3 regions of the Methylocystis sp. ATCC 49242 genome follow, and region 1 is predicted to be linked to each of the others. Evidence: predicted binding sites of a transcription regulator. Region 1 holds the regulator's gene; each other region holds the start of a gene.
The links. Region 1 encodes PhoB, which activates phosphate uptake and scavenging genes when phosphate is short. Its sites were predicted from a motif close to TGTCATNNANCTGTCAT; they were not measured.
Positions count from the first base shown of each region.

Region 2: MET49242_RS08545 (YdcH family protein) is a predicted target of PhoB. The motif match lies at 2,128-2,144, and genes of this name have one in related genera.
Region 3: MET49242_RS18645 (UDP-2,3-diacylglucosamine diphosphatase) is a predicted target of PhoB. The motif match lies at 2,426-2,442, and genes of this name have one in related genera.

Region 1 covers NZ_KE124774.1:2,851,971-2,858,433, reverse strand. The annotation lists gene pstC (phosphate ABC transporter permease subunit PstC) at 1-779, shown strand, start outside; gene pstA (phosphate ABC transporter permease PstA) at 791-1,630, shown strand; gene pstB (phosphate ABC transporter ATP-binding protein PstB) at 1,631-2,416, shown strand; gene phoU (phosphate signaling complex protein PhoU) at 2,439-3,158, shown strand; gene phoB (phosphate regulon transcriptional regulator PhoB) at 3,155-3,898, shown strand; gene MET49242_RS15920 (GcrA family cell cycle regulator) at 3,919-4,446, opposite strand; gene MET49242_RS15915 (aspartate aminotransferase family protein) at 4,896-6,092, shown strand; gene argF (ornithine carbamoyltransferase) at 6,092-6,463, shown strand, end outside.
Region 2 covers NZ_KE124774.1:1,330,026-1,336,488, forward strand. The annotation lists gene MET49242_RS08525 (AAA family ATPase) at 1-709, shown strand, start outside; gene MET49242_RS25510 (hypothetical protein) at 856-1,005, shown strand; gene MET49242_RS08530 (hypothetical protein) at 1,009-1,290, shown strand; gene MET49242_RS26575 (GcrA family cell cycle regulator) at 1,608-1,877, shown strand; tRNA gene MET49242_RS08540 (tRNA-Val) at 1,884-1,958, opposite strand; gene MET49242_RS08545 (YdcH family protein) at 2,238-2,417, shown strand; gene MET49242_RS08550 (protein adenylyltransferase SelO) at 2,547-3,965, shown strand; gene MET49242_RS08555 (YdcH family protein) at 4,085-4,303, shown strand; gene MET49242_RS08560 (hypothetical protein) at 4,401-4,634, shown strand; gene MET49242_RS08565 (sodium:proton antiporter) at 4,637-5,839, opposite strand; gene purE (5-(carboxyamino)imidazole ribonucleotide mutase) at 6,028-6,463, shown strand, end outside.
Region 3 covers NZ_KE124774.1:3,402,362-3,408,824, forward strand. The annotation lists gene bfr (bacterioferritin) at 1-414, shown strand, start outside; gene MET49242_RS18635 (MFS transporter) at 439-1,692, opposite strand; gene MET49242_RS18640 (helix-turn-helix domain-containing protein) at 1,698-2,315, opposite strand; gene MET49242_RS18645 (UDP-2,3-diacylglucosamine diphosphatase) at 2,494-3,354, shown strand; gene MET49242_RS18650 (glycosyltransferase family 1 protein) at 3,354-4,442, shown strand; gene MET49242_RS18655 (hypothetical protein) at 4,392-4,961, opposite strand; gene MET49242_RS18660 (molybdopterin-synthase adenylyltransferase MoeB) at 5,059-5,841, shown strand; gene MET49242_RS18665 (RidA family protein) at 5,825-6,178, opposite strand; gene MET49242_RS18670 (hypothetical protein) at 6,337-6,463, opposite strand, start outside.

The sequences.
Region 1 (6,463 bases):
CGTCACAGGCCTGGAATCCCGTCACGGATAATTTCGGCGCGCTGCCGGCGGTCTACGGTACGATCGTCACCTCGCTCATCGCCATGCTCATCGCGGTGCCGGTGGGGCTCGGCATCGCGACCTTTCTCACCGAGCTCTGCCCCCATCCGCTGCGCCGCCCGATCGGCGTCGCGATCGAGCTTCTGGCCGGCATTCCCTCGATCATCTATGGCATCTGGGGCCTCTTCATCTTCGCGCCCTTCATTCAGGCGCATGTGCAGCCGGCGGTGATTTCGGCTTTCGGGAATGTGCCGGTCCTCTCGACGCTGTTCGCGGGTCCGCCCTACGGCATCGGCATGCTGACGGCGGGCTTCATTCTCGCCATCATGGTGCTGCCCTTCATCGCTTCCATCTCCCGGGACGTGTTCGAGACAGTGCCGCCCTTGCTGAAGGAGGCGGCCGCGGGCATCGGCTGCACGACATGGGAAATGATGCGCCATGTCGTGCTGCCCTACACGCGCGTCGGCGTCATCGGCGGCGTGATGCTCGGGCTCGGCCGCGCGCTCGGCGAAACGATGGCCGTCACTTTCGTCATCGGCAATGCGCACAAGGTCGCTCCCTCGCTCTTCGCGCCGGGCACGACGATTTCCGCGACCATCGCCAATGAGTTCACGGAGGCTGTGGGCGACATCTACACGTCGGCGCTGATCCAGCTCGGCCTCATCCTCTTCTTCCTGACCTTCATCGTTCTCGCCTGCGCGCGCTACATGCTGATGCGCATCGAGCAGAAATCGGCTTGAGGAGCCAATTCATGTCGCTCTACGCCGCTCGCCGCCGACGCAATTCGATCGCCACCGGCCTCGCCTGGGGCGCCGCGCTCTTCGGCCTCGCCTGGCTGTTCCTGATTCTCGCGGCCCTTCTCTATGAAGGGCTGCGCGGTCTCTCCCCCGCCGTCTTCACGCAGATGACGCCGCCGCCGGGCAGCCAGGGCGGCCTGCTGAACGCGATCGCCGGCTCCCTCGTGATGACCGTCATCGGCGTCGCCATCGGGGCGCCGCTGGGCCTGCTCGCGGGGACCTATATGGCGGAATATGGCCGACACACGAAGCTCGTGACGGTCGTGCGCTTCATCAACGACATTCTGCTCAGCGCGCCGTCGATCGTCATCGGACTCTTCGTCTATACGATCCTCGTTGCGCCGATCGGCCATTTCTCCGGAATTTCCGGGGCCGTGGCGCTCGCCATCCTGGTCGTGCCGGTTGTGCTGCGCACGACCGAGGACATGTTGCTGCTCGTGCCGGGTTCGATGCGGGAGGCGGCGGCGGCGCTTGGCGCGCCGCGCGCGCTGATCATTTCTCGCGTCGCCTATCGCGCGGCGAAGGCCGGCCTCGTCACCGGCGTGCTGCTCGCGGTGGCGCGCGTCTCCGGCGAGACGGCGCCCCTGCTCTTCACGGCCCTCAACAATCAGTTCTGGAGCTCGGACCTCGCCGCGCCGATGGCGAGCCTGCCGGTCGTCATCTTCCAGTTCGCGCTCTCGCCCTACAAGGACTGGCAGCAACTCGCCTGGACGGGCGCGCTGCTGATCACCGTCACCGTTCTGACTCTTTCGGTCATCGCCCGCGCGGTCAGCGCCGGACGGAGGAAATCCTGAATGAACATCGCCGCCAACGCTCCCAAGGAACCGCCGGCCAAAGTGTCGGTGCGCAGCCTCGATTTCTTCTACGGCTCGTCCCGCGCGCTGAAATCCATCAGCCTGCCGCTCTACGCCAACAAGGTGACGGCCTTCATCGGTCCGTCGGGCTGCGGCAAGTCCACGCTGCTGCGGGTCATGAACCGCATGTATGACCTCTATCCCGGCCAGCGCGCCGAGGGCGAGGTGCTACTCGACGGAGAGAACATTCTCGATCCCGCCGTCGATATCAATGCGCTGCGTTCGCGCGTCGGCATGATCTTCCAGAAGCCGACGCCCTTTCCTATGTCGATTTACGAGAACATCGCCTTCGGCATCCGCCTTTACGAGAAGCTTTCGCGCGGCGACATGGATGCCCGCGTCGAGGAGGCGCTGCGCGGCGCGGCGCTGTGGGATGAGGTGAAGGACAAGCTGCACACCAGCGGGCTCGGCCTTTCGGGCGGTCAGCAACAGCGACTTTGCATCGCGCGCAGCGTCGCCGTGCAGCCGGAGGTCATCCTCTTCGACGAACCCTGTTCGGCCCTCGATCCGATCTCGACCGCGAAGGTGGAGGAGCTGATCGAGGAACTCGCCAATCAGTACACCATCGCGATCGTCACGCACAACATGCAGCAGGCGGTGCGCGTCTCGGACTACACGGCCTTCATGTATCTCGGGGAGCTCGTCGAATTCGGCGACACCGACGAGGTTTTCAACAAGCCGAGAGAAAAGCGCACCCTCGATTACATCACTGGCCGCTTCGGCTGATCTGAATCAAGGAATGATCGCCATGAGCGAACATATCGTCAAATCCTACGACCGCGATCTCGAGGCGCTCGGACGCCGCATCGCGGAGATGGGCGGCATCGCCGAGAAAATGCTCGCGGAAGCGATGGAGGCGCTGTCGACCTGCAACGTCGATCTCGCCCATCGCGTCGTCGCGAGCGACGCGCGTCTCGACGCGCTGCATCGCGAGATCGAGGAAAGCGCGGTCCTGACGATCGCGCGGCGCCAGCCTCTTGCGGTGGATCTGCGCGAATGCATCGCCGCGATCCGCATCGCGGGCGACATCGAGCGGATCGGCGACCTCGCCAAGAACATCGCCAAGCGCACGCTGAAGATCGCGTCGGAAGCGCGCTTTCCGCGCGCCCTCGTGGGCCTCAAGTCGATGCATGAAATCGCGTCGATGCAATTGAAGGACGTCCTCGACGCTTATGCGTTGCGCGACGTCGAGCGCGCGCGGGCGGTGTGGGAGACCGACGCCGATCTCGACGCGCTCGAGGATTCGGTGTTTCGCGATCTTCTCACCTTCATGATGGAGGATCCGCGCAACATCTCCTTCTGCACGCATCTTCTGTTCTGCTCGAAGAATCTCGAGCGCATCGGCGACCACACGACGAATATTTCCGAGACGATCGTCTATCTCGTGACCGGCGAGCCGATGCCGACCGAGCGGCCGAAAATACGCGTCGCCCAGTTCGGCGGAGACAGTGAAGAGGCTTCGCAATGAATGACAGCATTCCCGCGGTAATGCGGGAGGGCAAGAGCGATCGCGCGCCGCGCATACTGGTTGTCGAAGACGAAGCGTCGCTCGCGCTCCTTCTCACTTACAATCTCGAAGCCGAAGGCTATCAGGTCGAGCATGTCGACAATGGCGACGAGGCGGAGCTGCGCATCGCGGAAACGCCGCCCGACCTCGTCATTCTCGACTGGATGCTGCCGGGCGTCTCGGGTCTCGAAATTTGCAGACGCCTGCGCGCGCGCGAGGCCTGCCGCGACATGCCGATCATCATGCTGACGGCGCGCGGCGAGGAAAGCGAACGCGTGCGCGGTCTTTCCGTCGGCGCCGACGATTACGTGGTGAAGCCCTTCTCGACGCCGGAGCTGATGGCGCGCGTGCGCGCGCTGCTGCGTCGCGCGCGCCCGGAGCGCGTCGCCTCGAAGTTGAGGCTGGGCGACATTGATCTCGACCGCGACACGCATCGCGTGCGCCGGTCGGGCCGAGAGATTCATCTCGGCCCCACGGAATATCGGTTGCTGGAATATTTCATGGAGAAGCCGGGCCGCGTCTTCACGCGCGCGCAACTTCTCGACAGCGTCTGGGGCATGTCGGCGGAAATCGACGAGCGCACTGTCGACGTCCATGTCGGCCGTCTGCGCAAGGCGTTGATCCGCGGGCGGGAGAAGGATCCGATCCGCACGGTGCGCGGCGCCGGCTATTCCTTCGACGAAACATTCGGCCGCGACTGAAGTCGCGGCCTTTCATTTTGTCAGGCGTAGCGCGGCGCGCGCAGCTGGTCGCGGGCGCGGCGGCGATCCTGCGCGGGCTGATAGGCGACGCGCGCGTGATAGGCGCAATAGGGGCCGCCGCCGATCGGCGACTTGCCGCCGCAGAAGCGGAATTCCGGCGTCGTCGGATCGCCCATCGGCCAGCGGCACATCGACTCCCGCAGGTCCATCAGCGTCACGCGCTCCGACATCGGGATCACGACTTCTTCCTCCTGCGGCTGCGCGCGGGCGACGACCATCGCCTGCGGCGCGAAGGCGAGCGCCACATTGCCATGCACGACATGGCCGGCTGCGCGCGGCTGCGGCGCCGCCTGACGCTGCGCCTTTGCGGCGCGCGGTCGCGGCGCGGCGGCGGTCTTGGCGCGCTCCGCGAGACCCAGACGATGGATCTTTCCGATCACCGCGTTGCGCGTGATGCCGGGTCCAAGTTCGGCTGCGACCTGGCTCGCGCTGAGTCCGTCGCTCCAAAGTTTACGCAACAGCTCGACGCGTTCATCGGTCCAAGACATATCTGTCCTCCACTCGGTCGGTTCGAGCGCGGATTTAGAATCCTTCACCGCCCGCTGCGCTGGAGGGCGCCAGCGGCGACTTGACGCGGATCGAAACTCGAGAAACGCCGGGCGCGACATGCAGCCAGCGCCGGCAGGAAACGTTACTGACCCAGTTGAATCACGGGCGGGAGTCGCTGGCAAGCGAAAGGCGGCGTTCTCAACAGGCTTTCTGCAAGCTTTGTGCAAGGGTGTTGCTCTCAAGACTCAGTTCGAAGGTCACGGAACGCCTGCAAACCGATTCCTCGCCCGCGCCATAGGACCGCCGCGTCGGCATTCGAGGCCCGAGATTTGACCGCAGAGGCGCGGGCGCATAAAATCAAGGGCTCAAAATGCCGCCCTGAAAAGGGCGGCGCTTTGTTTTTCAGCCCCGCACGGCGTTGCGGTCGCCTGAGCACTGGAGCACGGTTTTGAATTCTGCGCTTTATCCGACCTATGCGCGGGCCGACATCTCTTTCGCGCGCGGCGAAGGCGCCTGGCTCGTCGCCGAGAACGGCGACCGCTATCTGGACTTCGCGTCGGGCGTCGCCGTCCTGTCGCTGGGTCACGAGCATCCGCATCTCGTCGCGACGCTGAAGGCCGCAGCCGAACAGCCCTGGCATGTCTCCAATCTGTTTCGCATCCCGCAGGCCGAGCGTCTCGCCCGGCGCCTCGCCGAGGCGACTTTCGCCGACATCGTCTTCTTCACCAACTCCGGCGCCGAGGCGGTCGAAGCCGCGATCAAGACCGCGCGTAAATATCATGCCGCGAACGGCCAGCCGGAACGCTATCGTCTGATCACTTTCGAGGGCGCCTTCCACGGCCGCACGCTCGCGACCATCGCCGCCGGCGGCAATCCGAAATATCTCGAGGGCTTCGGCCCGCCGGTCGAGGGTTTCGATCAGGTTCCCTTCGCCGATCTCGACGCGGTCGAGAAGGCCATCACGGATGAAACGGCGGGCGTGCTGCTGGAGCCCATTCAGGGCGAGGGCGGACTGCGCGTCTTCCCGCCGGCTTTCCTCTCCGACATTCGCAAGCTGTGCGACGCGCGCGGCCTGCTGCTCGTGCTCGACGAAGTGCAATGCGGCGTCGGCCGCACGGGGAAATTCCTCGCCTGCGAACATGCCGGCGTCACGCCCGACGTCGTCGCGCTCGCCAAGGGGCTCGGCGGCGGATTCCCTATCGGCGCCTGCCTTGCGACGCGCGAGGCGGCGAAAGGGATGACGGCCGGCACGCATGGTTCGACTTTCGGCGGCAATCCGCTGGCGACGGCTGTCGGCTCCGCCGTGCTCGACGTGGTGCTGGAAGACGGCTTCATGCTCCGCGTCGCGCGGCTCGGCGCCTTGCTGCGCCAGCGTCTCGCGGAGCTCGAGGACCGCTATCCTGCGATCATCGGGGAAGTGCGCGGCGAAGGGCTCATGTTCGGCCTCAAGACGCGCGTCCCCAATGGCGACTTCGCCGCCGCCGCGCGCGCGGAAGGGTTGCTCACCGTGCTCGCCGGCGACAATGTCGTGCGACTGCTGCCGCCGCTCATCATCGACGAGAGCGATATCGCCGAGGCCGTCCGGCGTCTCTTCGCCGCCTGCGCGCGGCTTGCGGCTCCGGCGGCGAAACTGGGAGCGGCCTGATGACCGCGCATTCCATGACAAGGCCACGCCATTTCCTCGACATCTGCGATCATTCCGGCGAAGAGCTTCGACGCATCCTCGATCTCGCCAAGTCGCTGAAAGCGAAGCGTGTGAAGGGCGTGGAGCCGACCGGGCGCCCGCTCGCCGGCAAATATCTCGGCATGATCTTCGACAAGCCCTCGACCCGCACGCGCGTCTCCTTCGACGTCGCCATGCGCGATCTCGGCGGCGAGACGATCATGCTCACCGGCAATGAAATGCAGATCGGCCGCGGCGAGACCATCGCCGACACGGCGCGCGTGCTTTCGCGCTTCCTCGACGCGATCATGATCCGCATCCTCTCGCATGAAGATCTGACGGAACTCGCGCGC
Region 2 (6,463 bases), 1.5 Mb from region 1:
TATCGCCCGCGCCTTCGACCCTTCCCGCGACATTGGCCCCTTGCAGGCGGCGATCGAACGGGCGGGAGGCGCGGCGTTGATAATCGTGGACCCTATCGTGAACGCCGTGACCGGCGACAGCCACAAAAGCACGGAAACGAGGCGCGGGCTTCAGCCGCTCGTGGACCTTGCGGCGGCGACGGACGCGGCCCTGATCGGGGTGACGCATGTCGCGAAAGGCTCGGCGGGACGGGAGCCCCTGGAGCGCCTCTCCGGCTCGCTGGCCTTCGGCGCCGTGGCGCGAATTGTCCTGATGGCGGCGAAGAAGGCAGAGGACGACGGGCCAGCGCCGCGCATCGTCTGTCGCGTAAAATCGAACATCGGCCCCGACGGCAATGGCTTCACTTATGAAATCTGCCAGACGGGCATCGTCGGGCATCCGGGCGTCGAAACCTCCTATGTCGAATGGGGCGAGGCGGTGAAGGGAAGCCCGCGCGAGCTGCTTGGCGAGCCCGACGGCGACAAGGGGCGCGCCGAAAGCGACGCCGAGACGTTCCTGAAGGCGTTGCTTGCCGACGGGCCGATGGCGGCGAAGGACGTGAAGGAAGCCGCCGAGGCGAATGGGCTGGCGTGGCGGACAGTGAGGCGGGCGCAGAAGGCGCTTGGCGTGAAGGTGGCCCGCTCTGGATTCGGACCGGAAGGGCAATGGACGTGGAGCCTTCAACCATAGGTGGCCAAAGATGGCCACGCGAAAAACCTGGCCACCTATGGCCACCTATGAGCGAGACCACCAAAGATGGCCATAGGTGGCCAAAAAAAGAGATAGACGGCTTTGGCCACCTATGGGCCGGAGGCTCAACCAGAGGACAATAGACGATGACCATTCACGATAAGACCGTGCTCGAGCTGGCCGCGTTATTGTGGCGAATCCGGCTCGCCGGATGGGCACTTAAAGTCGGGACGCGCACCATATCCGCAGGCCGGGCGCTCGTGGCGCTCGGGGAGCGGCTCACCCCGAGGACGTGAGACATGGCGACGCCCGCTGGCGGATATGACCGGGCCGCGATCCTCCGCGACGCTCACAAGCGCTACAGGGACGGCAAGCGCCTCGGGCTCGGGTGGAGCTGGTCGCAATGCCTCTCGACAGCATGGGCGGCGGCAAAGCAACGGCGGGCCCTCGCCGAAGACGCGAAGAAAAGGCAGGGACAGCGGAATGACCTGAAGCCGCAGAACATTCGCGCAGACCTGCGCAAAAGTTCTGACCGCAGCAATCGTTCTGACGAACAGGCTGCGAAGGTCGTCGCCACCTGAGCGCCGGCCAGCTTGCCCTCATCGCGCTCGATCTCGAAAAACTCTTCGCCGAAGACGCGAAGAAAAGGCAGGGACAGCGGAATGACCTGAAGCCGCATAACATTCGGGCAGATCTGCCCAGAAGTTCAGAGGCGGACCGTCCACGCGAACAGGCTGCGAAGGTCGTCGGCGCTTCCGGGCGCGGCGTGAGTTGCCTTGCGGATTGCGGCTTGCCTGTTTAGGTTGAGCAAACGCCGGCGTCGTCCATTCGCCGGAACACGAGAGCCCCGCGACCACGGATGAACTGGCGCGGGGTTTTTTCTATCGAGGGCCTCGATATGATCGGCGTTCCCTTCCTCGATCTGAAGCACGGCCAGTGCAAGTTCGCCCTGGGGAGCATTGACGATCCGCCGGCGCTCTTCTGTGGCGAGGCTTCCGCCACGGGCTCGCCCTACTGCGCGGCGCATCATGCCATCTGCTATCCGCCCAGGGCGAAGAATGAGAGGGGCGGGCGCGGAGAGAAACATTTACCGCGAATTACCCCCGCGTGCTTCCCCCATGCTTCCCCGAAAAGGAAAGGGCTCGGCGGTTTTTCGCCAAGCCCTTGATTTTTATGGTGGGCGCGACAGGGATTGAACCTGTGACCCCTACGATGTCAACGTAGTGCTCTCCCGCTGAGCTACGCGCCCCAGAGCCGCTGAACGGCTCGAGCGCCCCGCATATACTGGCGATTCTGGCGGCGCGCAAGCGCCAACGGCGCTGGTCGTCGAAATTCCTGTTTTCCCGGGGCGATCGGCCGGAGTAGGGGCCCCCGCCGGCTCAATTGTTAGCGAATCGTAAAATTTCGGCCGACGGCGCGTGAAAGATTTGTGACGCGCGACGATTTCTCTCCTTGCGGGCCACGATGGTTGTGGCATGCTTGGCTATGCCCTCGCTCGACGAGAGGAGAGCTACAAAGGAGGTTTCGCATGTCCTTGCAAGGTCATATCGTCGAACTCCAACGCCGCCACGAGGCGCTCAAGAAGGAAATCGAGAAGGAACAGCTCCACCCCCACGCGGACGAAACCAAGATCCTGGAGCTGAAGCGGAAGAAGTTGCAGATAAAGGATGAACTGGCCAAATTGGCGGTCAGTGAAACGCGACACTGAAGCGATCACTGTATCATCCCGACGACCCACGAGGGTCAACGGCAGCCATGGGCGGAGAGCGATCTCCGCCTTATTTTTTGGCGCATAGCTTGCTCCTTGCTCGCGCCAGATCAAAGAGACCGCAGCCCCATGCCCGTGACCGACAGCTACCGCCCCGAGACCCTCCATGAAGGTCTCGGTGATCCCTTTTTCGACCGGGTAGAGGCGGCGCGCTTCCCGAAGCATATGCTGCGCTATCGCAACCAGCGCTGGGCGGCGCGCGTTGGGCTCGATGGGCTGACGGATGAGGAATGGATCGCCCATTTCGGGCGTTTCGAGCCCCTGCCCGACGGCCTGCGCCAGCCGCTCGCCTTGCGTTACCACGGCCATCAGTTCCGCGTTTACAACCCTGATCTCGGCGACGGCCGCGGCTTCCTCTTCGCTCAGTTGCGCGACGACGCGGACGGCCGCCTACTCGACCTTGGCACGAAAGGCAGCGGCCAGACGCCCTGGTCGCGGCGCGGCGATGGACGCCTGACGCTGAAGGGCGGCGTGCGCGAAATCCTCGCCACCGAAATGCTGGAGGCGCTCGGCGTCGACACCTCCAAGACCTTCAGCCTGATCGAGACCGGCGAAGCGCTCATGCGCGGCGACGAGCCCTCGCCGACGCGCTCCAGCGTGCTGGTGCGGCTGTCGCATTCGCATATCCGGATCGGCACCTTCCAGCGCCTCGCCTTCCATGAGGACAAGCCCGCGATCGATCGGTTGCTCGACCATGTCTGCCGGCATTATTTCCCCGCGCTGGCGGAGCTGCCCGGCCCCGCCAAGGCACTCGCCTTTCTGGGGCAAGTCGTCGCCCGGGTCGCCCGGCTCGGCGCGGGCTACATGTCGGCGGGTTTCGTCCATGGCGTGCTGAATTCGGACAATATCAACGTCACCGGCGAAAGCTTCGATTACGGGCCATGGCGCTTCGCGCCATCCTACGACCCGCAGTTCACGGCCGCCTATTTTGACGAAACCGGGCTCTATGCCTTTGGCCGGCAGCCCGGCGCGCTGGGGTGGAATCTCGCCCGACTTGCCGAATGTCTCCTGCATTTGACGGGGCTGGAGGCGGCCGAGAAGGCGCTGGACGTGTTTCCGGGCCTCATCCAGCAGGAGTTCCGCGCGGCGCTGCTGAGGCGGCTCGCGCTCGCGCCGGCGGGTGAGGAGGCCGACGCCCGGCTCGCCAAGGCTTTCGTGGATTTCCTCATCGCGACGCGGGCGCCCTTCGAGCAGACCTTCTTCGACTGGCGCGGCGGCCTCGCGAGCGTGGATCGGGCCAGGTCGAGCCCGTCGGCCTCCTTTTACGAGACGGCAGAATTCGCGCCCCTGCGCGCTGCTCTCGCCGAGCATGAGGCGACGCCGGCCGCGCGGCTCGACCACCCCTATTTCCGTCGCCCCGCGCCCTGCACGATGCTGATCGACGAAGTCGAGGCGATCTGGGCGCCCATCGCGGAGAGGGACGACTGGTCCGCGCTTCAGGCCAAGATCGCGGAAATCGCCCAGATGCGCGACGCCTATGAGGCGTGACAAGCTTCGCGACAGACGCGGCGCCATTTCCGCTTGAACGCGACTTGGGTGCGGCGCGATAATCGCACCGAGGAGAAATTCGATTCTCGCGCGCTGTGAAGCGCGATACGGATGCGGCGATGAACGATAATCCGAGCGACGCCGAGCAGAGCGCCATTCGCGCCGAGCTGGAGCGCCTGCGTCTCGAACATCACGACCTGGAAGCCGCCATCGACGCGCTGATCGCCGTCGGCGCGATAGATCAGTTGCAGATCCAGCGTCTCAAGAAACGCAAGCTGCTGTTGCGCGACCGCATCTCGGCGCTCGAAGACCAGCTGACCCCCGACATCATCGCCTGACGGCACACGGCTTGAAGCCCCCGGACCATAGGCCGATCCACCGTCCCAATTCGGGACAGAAGCGGATCGCCTTCGGTCAATTTCAGGGAGTCAGGCCATGCCCCGTCTCGGTCTTTCGATCAGCGAATCTTTCGACGCGCGCCGCAAGGTCAGCAAACCGGATCGTTTCGGACGCCGGGTGCGCCACGTAAACGGCGTCTACCATGTCGGCGAGAAGCCGGAGCGGCCCTTGTTCGGCCCGCTCTTCCTCAAGCTCGCCTTCGCGCTCTCGATCATCGCCATGCTGGCGATGTCGCTGGCCATGTGGCGACTGTTCCACTTCCCGCACTGAACCTACTTCGGCAGAAAGCCGAGGGCGCGGAGCAGGAACGGCATCGTCAGGCCCTGCACGACGATGGAGAAGGCGACGACGCCGAATGTGACGACCACGATCGTGTCGCGCATCGGCAGCGTCGCCGGCAGCGATAGCGCGAGCGCCAAAGCGAGGGCGCCGCGCAACCCGCCCCACCACAGAACATGCTGCTCGGCGAAGGTCACCTTCCAGCGCGAGGGAAGGAAAAGCGCGCTGAGCGGATAAACGGTCAGCGCGCGTCCGGCGAGCGTGATGCCTATGATCGCGAAAATGAGCGGCAGCCCGAATGATTCGAAGGGAGTTGTCGCCACATCGAGGCCGATCATCAGAAACACCGCCGAATTGGCGACGAAGGCCGCGAACTCCCAGAAGCCATGCACGAATTCGCGGCCCTTGAGGCTGAGATAGCCGCCCTCTCCCTCGCGCAGCAGGCCGAGATTGCCCATCATCAGACCCGCCGTCACCGTCGCCAGCACGCCCGAAAAATGGAAATGTTCGGCAAGGAGGAAGGAACCGAAGGCCGCGATGGTCGTCAGCGCCGCCTCGATCAAATGCTCCGATGTGCGGAAGGAGGCAATTATTGCGGCCCCGCCGCAGAGGGCCCCGACGGCGACGCCGCCGAATACGATCTTCAACAGCGTCAGGAGAGTGTCGCCCGCGCCCTGCCCGGCCGAACCCTCCGCCCAGGCCAGCGCCATGACGAACAGCACCGCCGCCGCGCCGTCGTTCAACAGGCTTTCGCTCTCGACGAGAAGCCGCAGCCGGCCCTTCAGCCCATTGTCCTTGAACATTGCGATGATCGCGACGGGGTCCGTCGCCGCGATCAATGCGCCGAAAACCATAGCGGACGGCAGCGGCCAGCCGAGTAGCGTCACCGTCGCCGTCGTCACGAAAGCGGCCGAAACCACGGTGCCGACGCCGGCCAGAGCCAGCAGCGGCAGGGAGTCGCGCAGCAATTCGCGCCACGAAAGCGTCAGCGCCGCCTCGAAGAGAAGCGGCGGAAGGATCAGGTCATAGATCAGGTCGTGCGTCAGATGCGGGCCGACGTCCGGCGCGGTCATGGCAATGACGGCGCCGACGATAACCAGTCCCACCGTGTAAGGCAGCCGCACCTGCCGCGCGGCGATGGCGACGATCATCGCAACCGCGAGGATGGCGACCCCCTGCCTCAGTTGTTCGTCCATGTCGGTAGTTCGCTCCTGCGGCGTTTCCGGTTCGGTCCATGGCGCGGCTGCATGGGAAAATAGACGCGCCGGCGGCAGTTTCCCGCCCTTGCTTATGCGCGGGCCATCGTCTATGCCGCATGGCTTCCTTATATCCGAGCATGAACGGAAGCAAAGTGGCGAAGCCGAAGACGCCAGTCGCTGTCATCATGGGGTCGCAGTCCGACTGGGCGACCATGCGCCATGCAGTCGAGACGCTCGAAACGCTCGAGGTCGCCTGCGAGGCGCGCATCGTCTCCGCCCACCGCACGCCGGACCGACTCGTCGCTTTCGCCAAGGGCGCCGAGGGCGAGGGCTTTCAGGTCGTGATCGCCGGCGCCGGCGGCGCGGCCCATCTGCCGGGCATGACCGCCTCCATGACCCACCTGCCCGTTCTCGGCGTGCCGATCGAATCCGCAGCGATGAAGGGCATGGACTCGCTTCTCTCCATCGTGCAGATGCCCGGCGGCGTTCCGGTCGGGACGCTAGCCATCGGCAAGGCCGGCGCGATCAACGCCGCAATCCTCGCGGCGTCGATTCTCGCTCTCACCGACAAGACTCTGGCCAAACGGCTGGCCGCGTTCCGCGCAAAGCAGACGGAAAGCG
Region 3 (6,463 bases), 550 kb from region 1:
AACCAGTATTGGCTGCATTATCGCATTTTCGACAATTGGGGCTTTCTCGAACTCGCCAAGAAATGGCGCGAGGAGTCCATCGAGGAGATGCGCCATGCGGACCACTTCGCAAAACGCATCCTGTTCCTCGAAGGTTTCCCCAATATGCAAGTGCTCGATCCGCTGCGCATCGGCCAGACGGTCGAGGAGATCATCAAATGCGATCTCGCGACGGAGCTGGACGCCCGCGCCATGTATATCGAAGCCGCGGCCTACTGCCTCTCGATCAACGACCGCGTGTCGGAGGAGCTGTTCAAGGACATCATCAAGAGCGAGGAGGGCCACATCGACTTCCTCGAGACGCAGCTCGAGCTGATCAAGCAGCTCGGTGTGCAGCTCTATTCGCAGAAGCACGTCGGCGGGCTGGACTCCTGACGGATCGTTCCGCGGCCTGAAGCGTCAGGCGGTGGGATCTCTTTCATTCACGAGAGCAGGGCGGGCGACCGGCGTCGTTCGCCTTTCGTCTTTTATGACGCCATTGCGCACCGCCGCCGCGACAGGAAGGGACAGCAACAGTCCCGCGCCCGCCATCGCGGCCATGGCAAGATAACCCTGCACGCCGAAAGCGGCGTTCAACGGCCCGGAGAAATAGAGAGAGGCGCTCAGCGTCACGCCATTGGCGGCCGCGAGCCAGCCATGCACCCGCGCCGTATAGGCCTTGCCGCCCAGCTCCGCGATCAGATAGGCGGGCCCGAGCGTCAGCGCCGCGCCCGAGAATGGCTGCATCAGCAGCGCCGCGATGATCCCGGCCGGGCCAGGGTCGCTCGCGAGCAGCGCCCAGCGCAGCACTGCGCCGGCGGCCCCCGCCGCCATCAGCGGCGCCGCGTGCCTTTCGCCGCCGAACCAGCGGGTGGCCGAAAGAAAGAACGCCACTTCGGAGAAGGCGGCGGCGCTCCAGGCGATGGAGATGAAAGTGGCGTCGAACCCTTTCGCCGCCCATTGCAGCGAACCGAAGACGGTGATGAATCCGTGACTGCCGTGGACCAGCGCGGCGCAGGCGATGATCAGGGCGAGGAGCCCGGGACGACGCAGCGGCGTCGGGTCGTCGATGGGCCGGGCGGGCTCTCGCGGCCGGCCAGCCTCGAAGCCCCGCAGCAGGAAAAAGCTCGTGACGAGCGAAAAGACCGAGATCGCCGCCATGATCAGGATCAGCGCGTCGTCGGGCATGGCGCGTGCGACGGGCCCGGCCCCGAGCATGAAGACCAGCACGGCGCCAGCCGCCCATGCGCGCACCCGCGCGAGCCGCAGGGCCGGCAAACCCGCCTCGCGTCGCCGCCGCGCTTCGTCGAGCACGAGGCCGTCATTGAGCGGTCCGATCGGCCCCTGCACGAAGCACAAAGCCGTGTGGCCGGCGAAAAGGGCGAGGAAGCCATAGGCGAAATCCATGGCGATGAAGATCAGCGCGACGCCAAGGAGATGCAGAAGGATCAGCCGCCCATAATCGCCGCGGCGATCGCCGAAATGGGTTCCCGCGAGATTGGACACGATGCGCGCGGCCGGCGCGGCGGCGAGCAGCGTCGCGATTTCCCCGCCGCCGAGGCCGCGCGCCCCGAACCAGATCGGAAAAAATGCGACCTGCACCCCGCCGATCGCCGAAATGGCGGCGGCGAGCATCGACAGCCGCCGCTCGGCGTCATCCTTGACCTTGGCCATTAAGCCTATTCCATCACGGCGGCCTTAAGAATGCACACCATCATGGCCTGCGCGGGCGTCGCGCCGAGATTTCTGATCACATGGGGCCGGTCGCAGCGGTAGCGCAGCGTCTCGCCCGCCTTCACGGTTTCCTTAACGCCTGCGACCTCGACCTCGAGTTCGCCTTCGCGCACGGAGAGGCTCTCGACCGAGCCGCGCTGATGGGCGTCCGACTCGAGCACGCCGCCGGGATCGGCCGAGAATTCGTAGCATTGCAGCCATTCGACCGTCTTGATCCAGCCTATGATAGCGAGCCGGCACTTTCCGTCGTCCGACAGCAGGATCGGCGTGTCGGCCTTTGTGACCTTTTCCAGAAAGGGCTCGTCCTCGGTCGTCTGCAACACGCGCTCGATCGAGACGTCGAGGGCCTGCGCCAGGCGCCAGATGGTCGCGAGCGTCGGATTGGTCTCGTTGCGCTCGATCTGGCTGATGATCGATTTGGCGACCCCAGACTGCTGCGAGAGCTCTGAAAGCGAGAGATTATAGGCCTTGCGCAGCCGCTGAACGGTCGCGCCGAGCTGGCCGGAAAGCGCCAGAGCTCCGGCCTCGAGGATTTTCTGCTTGTCGCGACCTTCGACGCCCATGGCCTTCGGCGCCCTTGCGGCGCCCGCTCCTTCGATTCGAAACCGGACGGCACACTAGCCGATTTCGTTCGAAATATCGAACGCAACCGCGGACGGCGATCCGGCCCCGCTGTCATCGGACTGTGACGTGAATCTGGTGAATGTCCTTAAGCGGCGAAGGCGGGAGGCGATGACGCTCATGCCCGAAACGAACTCAACGGAATTCATGACGGACGATATGACGGATATTGCCGCCAGGCGGTATCGCACGATTTTCCTTTCCGACCTGCATCTGGGAGCGCGCGGCGCGCAGGCCCACCTTCTCCTGGATTTCCTCAAGCACAATGACGCCGATCAGATCTATCTCGTCGGCGACATCGTGGACGGCTGGAAACTGAAGAACGGCTGGTACTGGCCGCAGGCGCACAATGACGTGGTGCAGAAGCTGCTGCGCAAGGCGCGCAAGGGCGTCCGCGTGATCTACGTGCCCGGCAACCACGACGAATTCGCCCGCGACTATGCGGGTTTGACTTTCGGCGGCGTCGAGGTGATCGAGGAAGCGGTCCACGAAACCGCCGACGGGAAGAAAATGCTCGTCATCCATGGCGACCAGTTCGACATCGTCGTGCGCAACGCCCGCTGGCTCGCCTTCCTCGGCGACTGGGCCTATGACCTCGCCATCGTCGCCAACACCTGGCTCAACCGCGCGCGCCGCCTGTTCGGCGTCGGCTACTGGTCGCTCTCCGCCTGGGCCAAGATGAAAGTGAAGAACGCGGTCAATTTCATCGGCGACTTCGAGAAGACATTGGCCGCCGAGGCCGGGCGCCGCGGAGTTGACGGCGTGATCTGCGGCCATATCCACCATGCGACGATCAAGACGATCGAGGGCGTGCTTTATCTCAACACCGGCGATTTCGTGGAAAGCTGCACGGCGATCGTCGAACATGACGGCGGCGGCTTCGAAATCATTCATTGGCGGACCACGGCCGCGGAGCGCGAGGCTGCGCTCGCGGCGAGGAGAGTGAAGGCGTTGCCGCCGCCTCGGGCGGCGGCGGCCTGATGCGCATTCTCGTCGCGACGGACGCCTGGCGCCCGCAGGTCAATGGCGTCGTGCGCTCGCTGGAGTCGCTGTCCCAATCGGCGCGGGCGCTCGGCGCGGAGATCGACTTTCTGACGCCGCGCGACTTCATGGCTTTTCCGATGCCCAGCTATCCGGAGATTTCGCTGGCGCTGGCGACGCCCCGCGCCGTGCGGCGACGGCTGGCGAGCGGTTACGATCATGTGCATATCGCCACGGAAGGGCCGATCGGGCTCGCGACGCGCGCCGTCTGCCTGCGCGACGGAAGGTGCTTTACGACGAGCTTCCACACGCGCTTCCCCGAATACATCCACGCCCGTTCCAGACTTCCGGTCGGCCTGTCCTACGCCGCCTTGCGCCGCTTCCACAACGCCGGCGCGGGGGTGATGGTGTCCACGCCGAGCCTCGCCCGCGAACTCGACGGACGGGGCTTCCGCCGCCTGCTGCGCTGGTCGCGCGGCGTAGACCATGGGGTGTTCTCTCCCCGCGCGGCGACGGCCCTCGATTTTCCGCGGCCGATCTTCCTCTACGCCGGCCGCCTCGCGGTGGAGAAAAACATCGAGGCGTTTCTCGCGCTCGATCTGCCCGGAACGAAGCTCGTCGCCGGCGACGGCCCGGCCCGGGCTTCGCTCGAAGCGCGCTTCCCCGACGGGCATTTTCTGGGCCTGAAGAACAGCCGTGAACTCGCGGCGCTTTACGCGTCATCCGACGTCTTCGTCTTCCCCAGCCGCACCGATACTTTTGGCATGGTGCTGCTCGAGGCGATGGCCTGCGGCCTGCCGGTGGCCGCCTATCCCGTGATGGGGCCGCTCGACGTCGTCGGCGCGAGCGGCGCCGGCGCGCTGGACGAGGATTTGCGCGCGGCGGCGCTCGCGGCGCGCGACATTCCACGCGCCGCTGCGCGCGCCCATGCGCTGAGCTTCACCTGGGAGAATTGCGCGCGTCAGTTTCTCGACAATATCGCCTATGCGCGCGGCGCCGCCTCCCTCGGGGGAGTCGGCGTCGAGGCACTGCGCAATTCAGGCGAAGAGCGACATCCGGTCGACAAGCGGCAGCCGATCCAGCCATAACAGCGCCTCGAGACGCGGATCGACCGGCGCGGGTTCTGGCGCCGCCTCGGGCTCCGGCCTCGCATCCATCGCCATGATCGGCTCCGGCGCCGAGGCGAGCGGCTCCGGCTGCGCCGCGGGCGCGGCGATCGGGGCGACGGCGATTTCAGGCGCAGCGCTCCCGGGCTCTTGTGCCGCCGCGCGTTTCCGCGCCGCGCCGCCAGCCCCATTGAACTCCCGCGCCAGCGCGTCGATCTTGCCGCAGACGAAATCCTCGACGCCGCGTTCGCGAAGCGACCAGGAGAGTTCGCTCAGGCGTTCGGCGATGCTGAACGCCTCCGCCGGCGCCAGCGCGTTCTGCGCCTCGAGCCGCGCCTCCAGCCGTTCGATCGCCGCCAGCATGCGCGCGCTCTCGGCGTCGCGCACGCGTCGCGCATATTCGGCCAGAAACCAGCGGCCGCGCGCCGTCTCCATGACGGCGGCCTCGATTTCTTCATAGTCCTCCGGCTGGAGGCCGGACGGCGGAGCCGCTATGGTCATCAGGGAAAGCCGACCTGCTGTTCTGGGCGCGAATCAACGTCTTCGCAGCATCGCCGGGCTGACGTTTTATGCAAGCGCCCTGCGCGCCGAGGATTGAATGAGCCTTACCAGCGAGGAGATCGAACGCTACGCCCGACATCTGGTGCTGCGCGAGGTCGGCGGTCCCGGCCAGCAGAAACTGAAGCGCGCCCGCGCGCTCGTCGTCGGCGCCGGCGGGTTGGGGGCGCCGCTGCTGCAATATCTCGCCGCCGCCGGGGTGGGGACCATCGGGATCGTCGACGACGACGTCGTCTCACTCTCCAATCTGCAGCGGCAGGTGATTCATGCGACCGACGCCGTCGGGCGGCCCAAGGTCGAGAGCGCGCAGGAGGCCATCGCGCGCCTCAATCCGCATGTCGCGGTCGAGAAACATGCGCTGCGGCTGAACGACGACAACGCCCGCGGGCTCATTGCGCAATATGACATCGTCGCCGACGGCTCCGACAATTTCGCCACGCGATATCTGGTCTCGGACGCCTGCTTTCATGAAAAAAAGCCGCTGGTGACGGCGGCGGTGGGGGGCTTCGACGCCTCGCTCACCACGCTGCGGCCATTCGAGACGGCCCCCGACGGTCGGCCGAACCCGACCTATCGCTGCCTGTTTCCCGAGCCGCCGCCGCCGGGAACCGTCCCGAGCTGCGAGGAGGCGGGAATTCTCGGCGCGCTGACCGGGGTCGTCGGGGCCATGATGGCGCTCGAAGTCGTGCGCGAGATCGTCGGCTTCGGCGAGGGCCTCGTCGGCCGCCTCCTGCTGATCGACACGCGGGCAATGCGTTTCGAGACGCTGCGCTACGCCTACGACCCCGACAATCCGCTCTCGGGCGTCACTTCGCAGCGATGACGGCGATCTCGACCTTGTAGTCGGGCGTGACGAGCTTCGCCTCGACCGTCGCGCGGGCCGGCGGGTTCTGCTTGTCGACCCAGACGTCCCAGACGCTGTTCATCTCGGCGAAGGTCGAGATGTCGGAGAGATAGATGGTCGCCGAGAGGATTTTCGCCTTCTCGCTGCCGGCTTCGGCCAGCAACTCGTCGATCAGCGCGAGAATTTCGCGGGTCTGATCGGCGACGGAGCCGCCCTTGGTCTTTTCCGCCACCTGGCCCGCCGTATAGACCGCGTTGCCGCGCACGACCGCCTTGCTCATGCGCGGACCCGCGCCGATTCGCCTGATATCGCTCATATCGCCTCCTGTTTCGGGCGCGGGTTTAGGCGATGCGCCCGCCGCCGGCAAGGGCGGGAGCCGGGGAGTCGCGGCCGGCGGCGGACAGGCAGGACGAAAAATGCCTGTAGCGCGACAAAACAAATGGCAGTTCGCGACAAATCATTTGGCATAGCCCCTCAGCCTTGGCCGTCTATGCCCTGAAGCCGCGCCCTGACTGCCTCTGGCAATCGGTCTTCGCAGGCCTTGCGGGCCTCCGCGCCGGTGAGGGAGACGCCGGTCCCGCTGTTGGCGGGCGCGCCATCC